2 regions of the Paraburkholderia sp. Cpub6 genome follow, and region 2 is predicted to be linked to the other one. Evidence: riboswitches for the same ligand, from Rfam matches in the RefSeq annotation. Region 2 holds a riboswitch; the other holds the start of a gene.
The links. Region 2 has a riboswitch for thiamine pyrophosphate ahead of HDG33_RS26255 (FAD-dependent oxidoreductase). Riboswitches for the same ligand answer to the same signal wherever they lie in the genome.
Positions count from the first base shown of each region.

Region 1 (6,216 bases), on a different contig from region 2:
GACGCGCAGATCGCCATGCGACAGCTTCCCGCGCAATGCGGCGACGAAATCGCGCAGTACCGCGCGCGGCGTCAGCGGCAGGAACTTGCGCACGAAACGCCCGCTCGCGAGATTCAGCGCGATATACATGAGGCCGTTGAACACCAGCAGCCACATCGCCGCGAAGTGCCATTGCAGCGCGCCGCCGAGCCAGCCGCCCAGCGTGATCGCGGTCGGGAAGCTGAACGCCGGGAAGATCGGCGACGCGTCGTAGATGCGCCAGCCCGACAGCATCATCACGATCGCCGCGAGCGCATTCAGCCAATGCGTGATGCGCAGCCACAGCGGATGAATGACGCCGCGCTTCGGCGCGGTGGGCGCGGCGGGTGCACTGGGGCGCAAGGCGTGGGGTGTGGACATGGGGCTCTCCTCGAGCAGCGGTAGTGAATGCGGCGCGCGCGATGTCGATCAACGGCACGCGGGAAGATCGGTCGCTTGCAGCACGTCGCCGCTCGCGTCGCTTTCGACGAACGCGACCACGCCGAAGCGGTCGGCGGCGTTGGCGCTCGGATCGGCTTGCGCATCGACGCTCCCTGCGTGTACATCGATGTCCTGATGAATCCGCGCGTGACCGGAGACGAGCGGCACAGGCCCGAACCAGGCGCGCACGACGCGCTCGTGATGCAGCGTCGCGCCGCGGTTTTCGCCCGCGCCGACCTGCGTCGTCAGCGCGTTCTCATAGATCGCGAGATAGGCGCTCAACGCACCCGTGGCGGCGGCTGCCGTCGTGCTGAACTGCGCATCGACATCGAACGCGCCGGGCGCACGCGGGCTCAGCGCAAGTGCGACGCTCGCCTGGGCGGGTTCGGCGACGAGCTCGTCGATGCGGCGCTCGAAACTGTCGCGTTGCGACCAGTCGCGCAGCTCGCGGCCCGCGACGAACACTTCCGGCGTATAGAGCGTGTGCGCGCCCGCGAGACGCGTCAGCGTTTGCTGACGTTCAGTGAAGCGATGCTGGGAAAAGCGGTCGGTCCAGCCGAGGCTGTTCCAGTAGTCGACGTGCAGCGCGAGCGGCACGATGCCGTGCGCGGCACCGTTGCTTTTCCATTGACTGAGCCAGCGGTCGGCGGGCGGGCAGCTATCGCAGCCCTCGCTGCTGTACAGCTCGACGAGCGCGACGCGGTGCGCGGGGCTGTGCGTGGCGCATAGGGGCCCGGCCGCGTCGGCCGCACTGATGCCAGAACCGCTCAGCAGAAAAAGCGCGAGGCCGACGGCGGGCGTCGAAAAAGTCGTAAAGCGCTGAAGTATCGAGCGATTGTGCGCGGTCGACATGACGTGCTCCGATCGTAATCTGCACGTTTGTCGAGCCGCGCGGCCGGTTATGACAAGCCTCTTTTAATTTTTTTTCCGGCATGGGATGAGCCAGTCAAAGCTCGCCCGCGACTCAGTCGTAACTGACCACCACCGTCACGCGCGTGTCCGTATCGGTGCGCTTCGCGTTCAGCGACAGCACGCCGCCCGCGCGACCGACCGCGTAGTGGCCGTCGCGGGCCGTCGCGACGCGCCCGGTGCCATCGACGAAACGCGCCGCCACCAGATCGCGCGACTGCGTGCCGCCGTTCACTTCGAGCGCGACATCGGCCCCGCTGACGACGCCCGGCGGCGCGCTGAACGTCACCGTGCGCGAAAAGCGCTGACCCGCCACGCTCGCGCTACCGACGGCGACGCCAGGGGGCGCCGTATCCTCGCTGATCTGCATCGGCGGTGCAACGATCATCCCCACGAACCGGATCACGCCGCCCGTCACCGTCGATGCCGCCGGCGCCGCCAGCGGCGCGGCAAGCAATGCCACCCCCGCAACTGTGCGACCGAACGTTCGCCACCGTCTGCTTTCCGCTTTCATGTGCACCTCTTTGTCAATCGGCGCGAGTCGCCTCGCGCCATTCACGCGCCATCCCGCGAATCGCTTCGCCGGAGTGCGGCCTTCGCTGCACTTTGTTTAACGGCAATCCTCTGACTGGCTTGAACGCAATGCGGACCACACCGCTTTCTTCTTGCACCGCACAAAAAACGGTCAATCGACGGGCGCGACGTCGCAAACGGAGCCGCGTGAGACAGCGTGCTAACATCAAACTTTCGTCTCGCTGCTGCCGCGCGGCCTCACGCTTTGTCGCCCGGCACCTCTCGATCGCTGTTCCCCAACACCTGGTCGTTTTGCCCGTGACTTCTCTGCGTCGTCCGACTTTCCGTGCTCTCGCCCGCTTGCGCCCATGCCGCGCAGGCGAGTGCGCGGACGTCGCGTCGCACGGTCCCGGCGAGACGTCCCGAACGGTCCCGCTTCACGCCGCCCGGCGCCCTCGCTGACGCAGCCCGCCAATACCCAGGGCCGCGTCGCCGGGCACCGGGCTCTCCCATTCGTCCACTCATCCGCCGACCGCCCCATGGGTCGTTGCACGCGGCCATCCATGACCGCCTTATCCGGAGTCCTGATGATGAAGAAGATCAAAACCTGCTACCTGACCGAACTCGACGTGACCCGCCTCGAGAAATACGCGGCCACCGACGCCAAGTTGCAGCACATGCTCGACGATGTGCTCGAACGCGCGGTGATCGTCGACTCGCACGAGATCCCCGCCGACGTCGTCACGATGAACTCGCAAGCGACGCTGATCGACACGGCGAGCGGCGAACAGATGACGTGGACCGTCGTCTATCCGCCCAACGCCGATTTCGCGCAAGGGCGCCTGAACGTGTTCTCGCCGGCTGGCCTCGCGCTGCTCGGCGCGCGCCGCGGCGAGAGCATCCGCTTCACGCCACCCAGCGGCGATCAGAAAGTGCTCAAGCTCGACAAAATCCTGTATCAGCCTGAAGCCGCCGACGATTTTTCACTGTAAGGCGGCCGTTCCCTCGCTGTAAGTTGCCCTGTCTGATGCGGTCTCGATTCAAGCATAGGAGATGTCCGGGGTTTCATCCGGACCGGTTTTTTGAATCATTCAGACAGGTTGCCAAACCGCGGGCGGGCGGTGTATCGTGTGCGCTGCTAACGCGGGGGTCCTGCGTAGCGCGGAGCTGGAGGTCCGTGTTGCGTGGGTGAGAAATACCCTTTGAACCTGATCTGGATAATGCCAGCGCAGGGAAGCGTACGGATTTCGCTCCAGCCCCAAGGGCCTCACCTCTCCGCGATTTCCGACTACTTCCATCTCGGTCTCCTGCTTAGCCGCCCCACTTTGTACGGAGACTTACATGAACGCCAACCCGAAGTTTATTTCCGCCGAAGCCCACGTGGACGAGGCCGCCGTCGCGCCGTTGCCGAATTCGCGCAAGGTCTACGTGACCGGCTCGCGCCCCGACATCCGCGTGCCGATGCGCGAAATCTCGCAGGCCGACACGCCCGACAGCTTCGGCGGCGAAAAGAATCCGCCGATCTACGTGTACGACACGTCGGGCGCCTACTCCGACCCGGACGCCAGGATCGACATCCGCGCGGGTCTGCCCGCGCTGCGCCAGGCGTGGATCGAGGAGCGCGGCGACACCGGGCCGCTGACCGGTCTGTCGAGCAGTTTCAGCCGCGAGCGCGCCGCCGATCCGGCCACCGCGCAGCTGCGTTTTCCGGGACTGCATCGCACGCCGCGCCGCGCAATTGCCGGCAGGAACGTGACGCAGATGCACTACGCGAAGCAAGGCCTCATCACGCCGGAAATGGAATACATCGCGATTCGCGAAAACCAGCGCCGTGCCGAGTACCTCGAGACCCTGAAGACGAGCGGCCCGAACGGCGCGAAGCTCGCCGCGATGATGGGCCGTCAGCACCCCGGCCAGGCATTCGGCGCGAGCGCGTTCGGTCCGAACGGCCTCACCGAAATCACCGCGGAATTCGTGCGCGAGGAAATCGCGCGCGGCCGCGCGATCATCCCGAACAACATCAATCACCCGGAAAGCGAGCCGATGATCATCGGCCGCAACTTCCTCGTGAAGGTCAATGCGAACATCGGCAACTCGGCGGTGACATCGTCGATCGGCGAGGAAGTCGACAAGATGACGTGGGCGATCCGCTGGGGCGGCGACACGGTGATGGATCTGTCGACCGGCAAGCACATTCATGAAACACGCGAATGGATCATCCGCAACAGCCCGGTGCCGATCGGCACGGTGCCGATCTATCAGGCGCTCGAAAAGGTCAACGGCAAGGCTGAAGACCTCACCTGGGAAATCTTCCGCGACACGCTGATCGAGCAGGCCGAGCAAGGCGTCGACTACTTCACGATCCACGCGGGCGTGCGTCTGCAATATGTGCCGCTCACGGCGAACCGGATGACCGGCATCGTGTCGCGCGGCGGCTCGATCATGGCGAAGTGGTGTCTCGCGCATCACAAGGAAAGCTTCCTGTACGAGCATTTCGAAGATATCTGCGAAATCATGAAGGCCTACGACGTGGCCTTCTCGCTCGGCGACGGCCTGCGTCCCGGCTCGATCTACGACGCGAACGACGAAGCGCAACTGGGCGAGCTGAAGACGCTCGGCGAACTCACGCAGATCGCGTGGAAGCACGACGTGCAGGTGATGATCGAAGGTCCGGGCCATGTGCCGATGCAGCTGATCAAGGAGAACATGGACCTGCAGCTCGACTGGTGCGACGAAGCGCCGTTCTACACGCTCGGGCCGCTGACCACCGACATCGCGCCGGGCTACGACCACATCACGTCGGGCATTGGCGCCGCGATGATCGGCTGGTTCGGCACCGCGATGCTGTGCTACGTGACGCCGAAGGAACACCTCGGTCTGCCGAACAAGGACGACGTGAAGACCGGCATCATCACGTACAAGCTCGCCGCGCATGCCGCCGATCTCGCGAAGGGTCATCCGGGTGCGCAGGTGCGCGACAACGCGCTGTCGAAGGCGCGCTTCGAATTCCGCTGGGAAGACCAGTTCAATCTCGGTCTCGACCCGGACAAGGCGCGCGAATTCCACGACGAAACGCTGCCGAAGGATTCGGCCAAGGTCGCGCATTTCTGCTCGATGTGCGGCCCGCACTTCTGCTCGATGAAGATCACCCAGGACGTACGCGAGTTCGCCGCGCAACAAGGGGTCACCGACGACGAAGCGCTGAAGAAAGGCATGGAAGTAAAGTCGATCGAGTTCATGAAGCAAGGCGCGGAGATTTATCAGCGGCAATGAGCGGGTTGCGCGATTCGCGCGAACCAGCACTGCAGTATCGAAGCCCGCCGGCATGGCGGGCTTTTCTATTCCACCGCATCGAGCAGGCACGTTGCGTGCTGAGAGAAGGAAACATCTGTTTCCAACAACGAGCGGAGTCAGCATCATGAAATCGATCCGTCATCTCGGTACTCGTCTTGGTACGGTCACAGCCGCCCTTTCACTTGTCGCGGGTCTCGCGGCATGCGGCGACATGTCCCCACGCACACGCGACACCGCGATCGGCGCGGGTGTCGGCGGCGCCGCTGGCGCGGCGATCGGTGGCAGCGGCCTGTCGACGTTGGGCGGCGCGGCGGTAGGCGGCGTCATCGGTAACCAGGTCGGCAAGTGAGCGGCAAGTGAGCGTTGCGTCCGATGACGCGTCTAACGATTCATACAGGACAGCAAACGATTTTTTCGGACCACGATCCGGACTGCCGAGGGCGGCGGATGCGGTGCGCCCTCGTCCCGACAACGCGCGTGGAAATAGGCTGAAATATGCGGTTGCGGTTTTGCCACAGCGCTGCCGCGGCAAGAGCGTAAGCTCCTCATAACGACGTCGCGCAAGGCGGCATCGGTTCATCGAGGAGCGCGCCATGAAGTCCCGCGTCGTCACCCATCGTTGCGTGGTGCGCCTCTCGACGCCACGCGATTCGTCCAGTTTTTCCGCGAGATTCGCGCGTCCCGCCACCGCGATTTGCGTGCTCGCCTCGAGTCTCTTTTTTGCAGGCTGCTATTACCCCGCCGGCTACTATCCCGCCGGCTATTACCCGTCGTACTATTCGACCGCGCCCGCGACCACAGCCGACCAAACCGCGCCGGCGACCGATCAACAGCAGCCGCCTCAAGCCCAGGCGCAAATGCAGGTCGCACCGCAAGACATGCCGCCCGGTTATGCGGTCCCCGCGCCCGTGTATGCGGCGCCGCCGGTTTATCCCGCCTACTATCCGCCGCCGGCTTATCCTTATCCCGCTTATTACGGCTACCCCGCCTACTACGGACCGTCGATTGCGATCGGCATTGGCGGTTATTGGGGCGGCCATT
Region 1 covers NZ_JACHDM010000001.1:482,036-488,251, reverse strand. Annotated here, with positions in the region: gene HDG33_RS02135 (cytochrome b/b6 domain-containing protein) at 1-399, opposite strand, end outside; gene HDG33_RS02130 (thioredoxin family protein) at 448-1,311, opposite strand; gene HDG33_RS02125 (hypothetical protein) at 1,424-1,882, opposite strand; gene HDG33_RS02120 (GreA/GreB family elongation factor) at 2,472-2,873, shown strand; TPP riboswitch at 3,017-3,134, shown strand; gene thiC (phosphomethylpyrimidine synthase ThiC) at 3,223-5,154, shown strand; gene HDG33_RS02110 (glycine zipper 2TM domain-containing protein) at 5,300-5,524, shown strand; gene HDG33_RS02105 (hypothetical protein) at 5,769-6,216, shown strand, end outside.
Region 1: it holds a riboswitch for thiamine pyrophosphate, as region 2 does, so the genes downstream of both, thiC (phosphomethylpyrimidine synthase ThiC) here and HDG33_RS26255 (FAD-dependent oxidoreductase) in region 2, are expected to answer to the same signal.

Region 2 (6,216 bases):
GGTCTTAGCTGAACATCAGTGCGGTCAGCAGGAAATCGAGCCCGAGCACCGCGAGCGACGCGTACACGACCGTGCGGGTCGTCGCGCGCGACACGCCTTCCGGCGTCGGCTTCGCCTCGTAGCCCTGAAACAGCGCGACGAAGGTCACCGCGAGGCCGAACACCACACTCTTGACGACCCCGGCGCCGACATCGCGCCACACGTCGACGCCGCTTTGCATCTGCGACCAGAACGCGCCGGCATCGACGCCGATCAGCAGCACGCCCACCACGTAACCGCCCAGAACGCCGACCGCGCTGAAGATCGCGGCGAGGATCGGCATCGACACGATGCCGGCCCACAGGCGCGGCGCGATCACGACCTTGACCGGATCGACGGCCATCATTTCCATCGCGGTGAGCTGCTCGCCCGCCTTCATCAGGCCGATTTCGGCGGTCAGCGACGTGCCCGCGCGCCCGGCGAACAGCAGCGCGGTCACGACCGGCCCGAGCTCGCGCACGAGCGACAGCGCGACCAGCAACCCGAGCGCCTGCTCGGAGCCATAACGGTTCAGCGTGTAATAGCCCTGCAGCCCGAGCACGAAGCCGACGAACAGCCCCGACACCGCGATGATCACGAGCGAATAATTACCGACGAAGTGGATCTGCTTCGTGACAAGACGCGGGCGGCGCAGCAGCGGGAAAAATTCGAGCACGAGCCGCAGGAAGAAGCGCGTCGCGTAGCCGGCGGTGCCGAGCCCGGTGATGACCGAGCGACCGATCGTACTGATCATGACTGGCCTCCGCCCATTCCGAAGTCCGCCTCGAGCGGCGTCTGCGACGGATAGTGGAATCTGAACGGGCCGTCCGGCGCGCCGTCGATGAACTGCCGCACGGTCGGATCGGTCGACGCGCGCAGTTCGTCGGGCGTGCCCTCGGCAAGCACACCGCCGTTGGACAGGAAGTACACGTAGTCGGCGATCGCGAATGATTCCGGCACGTCATGCGTGACCAGAATCGACGTGGCGCCGAGCGCCCGGTTCAGCGTGCGGATCAGGTTCGCGGTGATGCCGAGCGAGATCGGGTCGAGACCGGCGAACGGCTCGTCGTACATCATCAGTTCGGGGTCGAGCGCGATTGCGCGCGCGAGCGCCACGCGCCGCGCCATGCCGCCGGAAATCTCGGACGGCAGCAGGTCGCGCGCGCCGCGCAGGCCGACCGCGTTGAGCTTCATCAGCACGAGGTCGCGCAGCAGTTCTTCAGGGAGATCGGTGTGCTCGCGTAGCGAGAAGGCGACGTTTTCGAACACCGACATGTCGGTGAACAGCGCGCCGAACTGGAACAGCATGCCCATCTTGCGGCGCAGCGCGTAAAGGCCTTCGCGCGTCTGCTCGCCGATGTCCTCGCCATGGAACAGCACCTGGCCGCGCTGGGCGCGCACGAGGCCGCCGATCAGCCGCAGCACCGTGGTCTTGCCGCAACCCGAGCCGCCCATGACCGCGACGACCTGACCGCGACGAAAGCGCAGATTCAGATTCGACAGGACGAGCCGGTCGCCGTAACCGAAGTCGACGTCGCGCAGCTCAAGTAAGGTCTCGGGATAGGAAGGCACCAAACTGACGATCCTTTTACAGGGAAGGCCGAATTATAGGGCCATCGTGCAAAAGCTGCCGTGAGGTGCCCCGTTCCTTGACTATGCCTGACGATTATTGCGTAAACGTGTGTTGCAGTGCAGAAACGGCGGCGGCCGGGTCGGCCGCTTCCGTCACCGCGCGCACCACGGCCGCGCAGCCGACACCGGTCGCGAGCACGGCCGGCAGCACCTGCAGATCGATCCCGCCGATCGCGACGAGCGGCACCACGCCGTCGAGCAGCCGCACATAGCGTGCGAGGCGGCGCAAGCCCTGCGGCGCGGTCGGCATGACCTTGGTCGTGGTCGGGAACACGGCGCCCAATGCAATGTAGCTCGGCCGGAAATGCAGCGCCTTCAGCATCTCGTAGAAGCCATGAGTGGACAGGCCCAGGCGGATGCCCGCGTCAGCCAGCGCGGACAGATCCGCGGTATGCACGTCTTCCTGGCCGAGGTGCACGCCGTATGCGCCCGCCTCGAGCGCCGCCAGCCAGTGATCGTTGATGAACACCTGCGCGTCGTGCGCGCGGCCGGCCGCCACGCAGCGCGCGATTTCGCGCTTCAGCTCGTCGGCGGGTTCGGCCGACTTGCGGCGCAACTGCACCGTCTTCACGCCGAAGCCGACCACCCGTTCGACCCAGTCCGCGGTCGGCAGCACCGGATACAGGCCGAGCCTTGCCGGGCAGCGCGGGAACGCCTTGGCGGGTGCCGCCGGCAGGTCGGTAAGGCGCGGAAAGCGAGCGAGGTCGGCCGGGAAACCATCGTCGGCGCGGGTCTCGTCGCCATCGCGCCACGCGAGCGCGAGCACCAGCGCGTCGTGCGGATCGAAACCGCAGTCGAGGAACGCGGCAAGCGCGGGAATCCAGTCTTCCGCCAGATGGCCTTCGAGCCCATACTTCTCGCCGCCCAGATGCAGCGTCGCGTGGTTTTCCGCGGCGACGATCACGCCCGCACCCCGCGTCAGCCAGCGCGCGATTTGCTCGCCGTGCTGCTGTGCGTCGGCGGTTACGATCAGGTCGCCACCGTTCGGTTCGTCGGGTGCGATCAGGCAGATGCGCCACGGCGCGTGCGTCGGCGGCCAGTCGCCGAGACGTGCGCGGATGCGCTCGGCGGCTTCGATGAGTTCGTCGGCCGTCGGCCAGAACAGATCGCGGTCCTTCAGCGTCAACGACTGAGTCATGCGGCACCTCCATCCTGATGCCAGAACGGCATGCCGACCACCGGCGTGCTCGCGTGCGCGCTCTCGCGCTCGGCCATCGGGCCCGCGAGATACGCTTGCCGACCCGCCTCGACGCCCAGCGCGAACGCGCGCGCCATCGCGTCGGGGTGCGTCGCCTGCGACACGGCCGTGTTCAGCAGCACGCCGTCGAAGCCCCACTCCATCACCTGGGCCGCATGCGACGGCACGCCGAGCCCGGCGTCGACGATCAGCGGCACGTCCGGCAGCCGCTCGCGCAACACGCGCAGCCCGTATGGATTGATCACGCCCTTGCCGGTGCCGATCGGCGCGCCCCACGGCATCAGCGCCTCGCAGCCGGCGTCGAGCAGACGGCGGCCGATCACCAGATCTTCGGTGCAGTACGGCAGCACCTTGAAGCCATCCTTGACGAGCCGCGCGGCGGCTTCGATCAGGCCGACCGGGTCGGGCTGCAGTGTGTAGTCGTCGCCGATCAGTTCGAGCTTGATCCACTCGGTCTCGAAGATTTCGCGCGCCATGTGCGCGGTCGTCACCGCTTCACCGACGCTCAGGCAACCCGCCGTGTTCGGCAAGAGCGGCACGCCATGGCGCTTGAGCAGATCGAAGAAGCCGGCTTCGGCGTGGCCCTCGTTCATCTGACGGCGCAGCGCGACCGTCACCATGCCGGGGCGCGCGGCGTCGATCGAATCGGACAGCGATTGCAGCGACGGATAGCGCGATGTGCCGAGCAGCACGCGGCTTGCAAAAGTTTGACCGTATAGCGTCAGCGCGTCGGCGGTCTCGTGAGAAGTCATTTGCATCATCCTGGTTTGCCCTCGCGGCTAGAACCGACCGCGTTGCGGCAATGGGTTTTCGGCGACGGTTGTTGCGTTCGGTAAGCGACAGGCTGGCGCGGTCGCGCTCAGCCGCCCGCGACCGGCTGCACGACGTCGAGCCGGTCGCCCGTTTGCAACGCGCGCGCCGCATGCTGCGCACGCGCGACGAAATCGCCGTTGAGCGCGACCGCGAACGGCGGACGCGCGCCAAAGGCGGCGAGCGCATCGGCGACAGTCGCGCCCTCGGGCAGCGACAACGGCTTCTGATTGATATGAATGTCCATGGTGTTCGAATACGGTTCAATCGATGGCGCAAGCGGCATCGCGCGCGGCACGTTGGCCGCTACGCTCGGGCCGGCTCGCGCGCGAAATGCTGCTGGAACAGCTCGCTCCAGCGTGAGTCGCGCCGCCAGCCGGCGAATGCGTCGGCATCACCGACGCGGCCGTCGAGCAGCGCGCTCGCGAAGCGCACGGCTTCGTCGGCGACTTCGGGCGCGATCATGTAGCCGTGCCGGTACAGGCCATTCACGCGCAGCGTGCGCGCGCCGTCCCACAGCAGCGCGGGACGATGATCGGGCAAGGTCGGCCGGCACTGCGAATTCAGCTCGAGAATGCGCGCCTCGCCGAAGCCCGGGTGCACCGAAAACGCCGCGCTCAGCAACTCGAGCGCCGAACGCACGCTGACGGGCGACATGTCCTCGCCCTCCACCTCGGTCGCGCCGATCACGTAGAGGCCGTTCTGCTTCGGCGCGATATACAGCGGGTAACGCGGATGCAGTAGCCGCACCGGGCGCGTCAGCTGCAGGTGAGGCGCATGCACGCGCGCAACTTCGCCGCGGATGCCGCGCAGCGTCGGCAGCACCGGCTTCGCGCCGAGCCCGCGGCAATCGATGGTGACGCCGGCCTCGGGCAGCGACGCGTCGTCGATCGGCGTGTTCCAGTGCGTGTCGACGCCGCGCTCGGCAAGCCCGGCCGCAAGCGCGGACAGCACCTGGCGGTTGTCGAGCTGGCCTTCTCGCGGCAGCAGCCAGCCTTGACTGAAGCGGCCGGCCAACGCGGGTTCGGCGGCGCCGAGCTGCGCGCCCGCCAACGCGACGAAGCCGCCGTCGAGCAACTCGGCCGGCGCGTTCGCACGCACGCGCCGCTCGAATAGCGGCGCCTCGGTGCGATCCGCGTGATGCCAGACGACGAGCGTGCCGTTGCGCTGGAAAAACACCGGCTCCGGCAGTTCGGCAAGCACGCGCGGCCAGCTTTCGAGCGAACTCGCGCCAAGCCGCGTGATCAGCAGCTCGGCGCTCGCCGCCTCTGCCAGCGGTGCGAGCATCGCGGCGGCGACCCACGCGGCAGCCTGCGAACCGGTGGCATCGCCGCGCTCGTAGAGCGCCACGCGATGCCCGTCGCCAGCGAGGCGCCACGCGACCAGGCGGCCGCACAGGCCGCCGCCGAGCACGGCGAAATCGGGTCGGGCGGGACGGTTCATCGCGCGCGCTCCGTTCGACTGCGGTGGGCAAAACCAGAACGGCACGGCTCGCCCGAGGCGGCGTGACGAAGGGAAAAATGCATGTCTGAAGAATAGGCGGTCATCGAGTCCTTTCCGTACGGCCAAAAACGCACGTACCCAGGACGAAACCGGCGGGTGAAGCCGGCCGGTCGCGACGTGCACATGTGAGCTGCGCTCGCCGCCCGGCGGGGAATGGAAGACGGTTGCTTCCGGAAACTTCCCGCGCCGGTATTACCCGGATCGGGTGCAAAGGGTCTCTCTCAGCCTCGCCGCCCCGGCATGAAAGTCATGCCGCCTGTGGGCGAAGCACCCCTGTTTCGTCGCAGCTCATTAGACCATAAAAGGCGCGGCGCCCGCAAACCAGCGCTCCGCGGTCGCCACCCCAATTTTGATCTGGCACCGTCTATCGAGATGCCGGTGCGAAGCGGCCCGGCGCTCTGGCACAATGCCGTGACCGGTGCCGCAAAAACGCGGCGCGCGCGGCGCTCGTGGCCGCATGCGTGGCGGCGGCACCCCAGCGGATGCCGGCCCCGAAAATTAATTTTCGCTTAAGGGCGTCACGCCAGAATCGGGCGCCAGTCCGGACTCGCGTTCATCGAGCGTGATGGCGCGATGCCCGGTCAGGTATCGCAGACCCGCGGCAGCCACGCCCTCGCAAAGGGGCCTGCAGTTCGCGGGATCGCCCGACATGGGTCAACCAGATTGGCCCCGTACGCCGGAATGGCACTTCGGGTCAGCACTTCATCAGGACGCTCATGACACCACATACTTCCGCCAGCCCCGCGCTGCCGCCCGACGAAAAGGTCTCCGCGTGGACCCTGATCAAGCCCTACTGGGTTTCCGAGGAACGAGGCATCGCGTGGGGGCTGCTCGTCACGATCATCGTGATGAACCTGCTCGTCGTCTGGATCAACGTGCGCCTGAATAGCTGGAGCAGGGACTTCTACAACGCGCTGCAGGCGAAGAACGTCCACGACTTCCCGCACCTGCTGATGGTCTTTACCGGACTCGCGTTCGGTTTCATCATCCTCGCGGTGTATGGACGCTATCTGCGCCAGATGCTCGGCTTCCGCTGGCGCCAGTGGCTGACCACC
Region 2 covers NZ_JACHDM010000019.1:60,140-66,355, reverse strand. Annotated here, with positions in the region: gene mlaE (lipid asymmetry maintenance ABC transporter permease subunit MlaE) at 5-772, opposite strand; gene HDG33_RS26275 (ABC transporter ATP-binding protein) at 769-1,593, opposite strand; gene thiE (thiamine phosphate synthase) at 1,685-2,788, opposite strand; gene HDG33_RS26265 (thiazole synthase) at 2,785-3,600, opposite strand; gene thiS (sulfur carrier protein ThiS) at 3,708-3,905, opposite strand; gene HDG33_RS26255 (FAD-dependent oxidoreductase) at 3,965-5,101, opposite strand; TPP riboswitch at 5,323-5,446, opposite strand; gene HDG33_RS26250 (ABC transporter ATP-binding protein/permease) at 5,878-6,216, shown strand, end outside.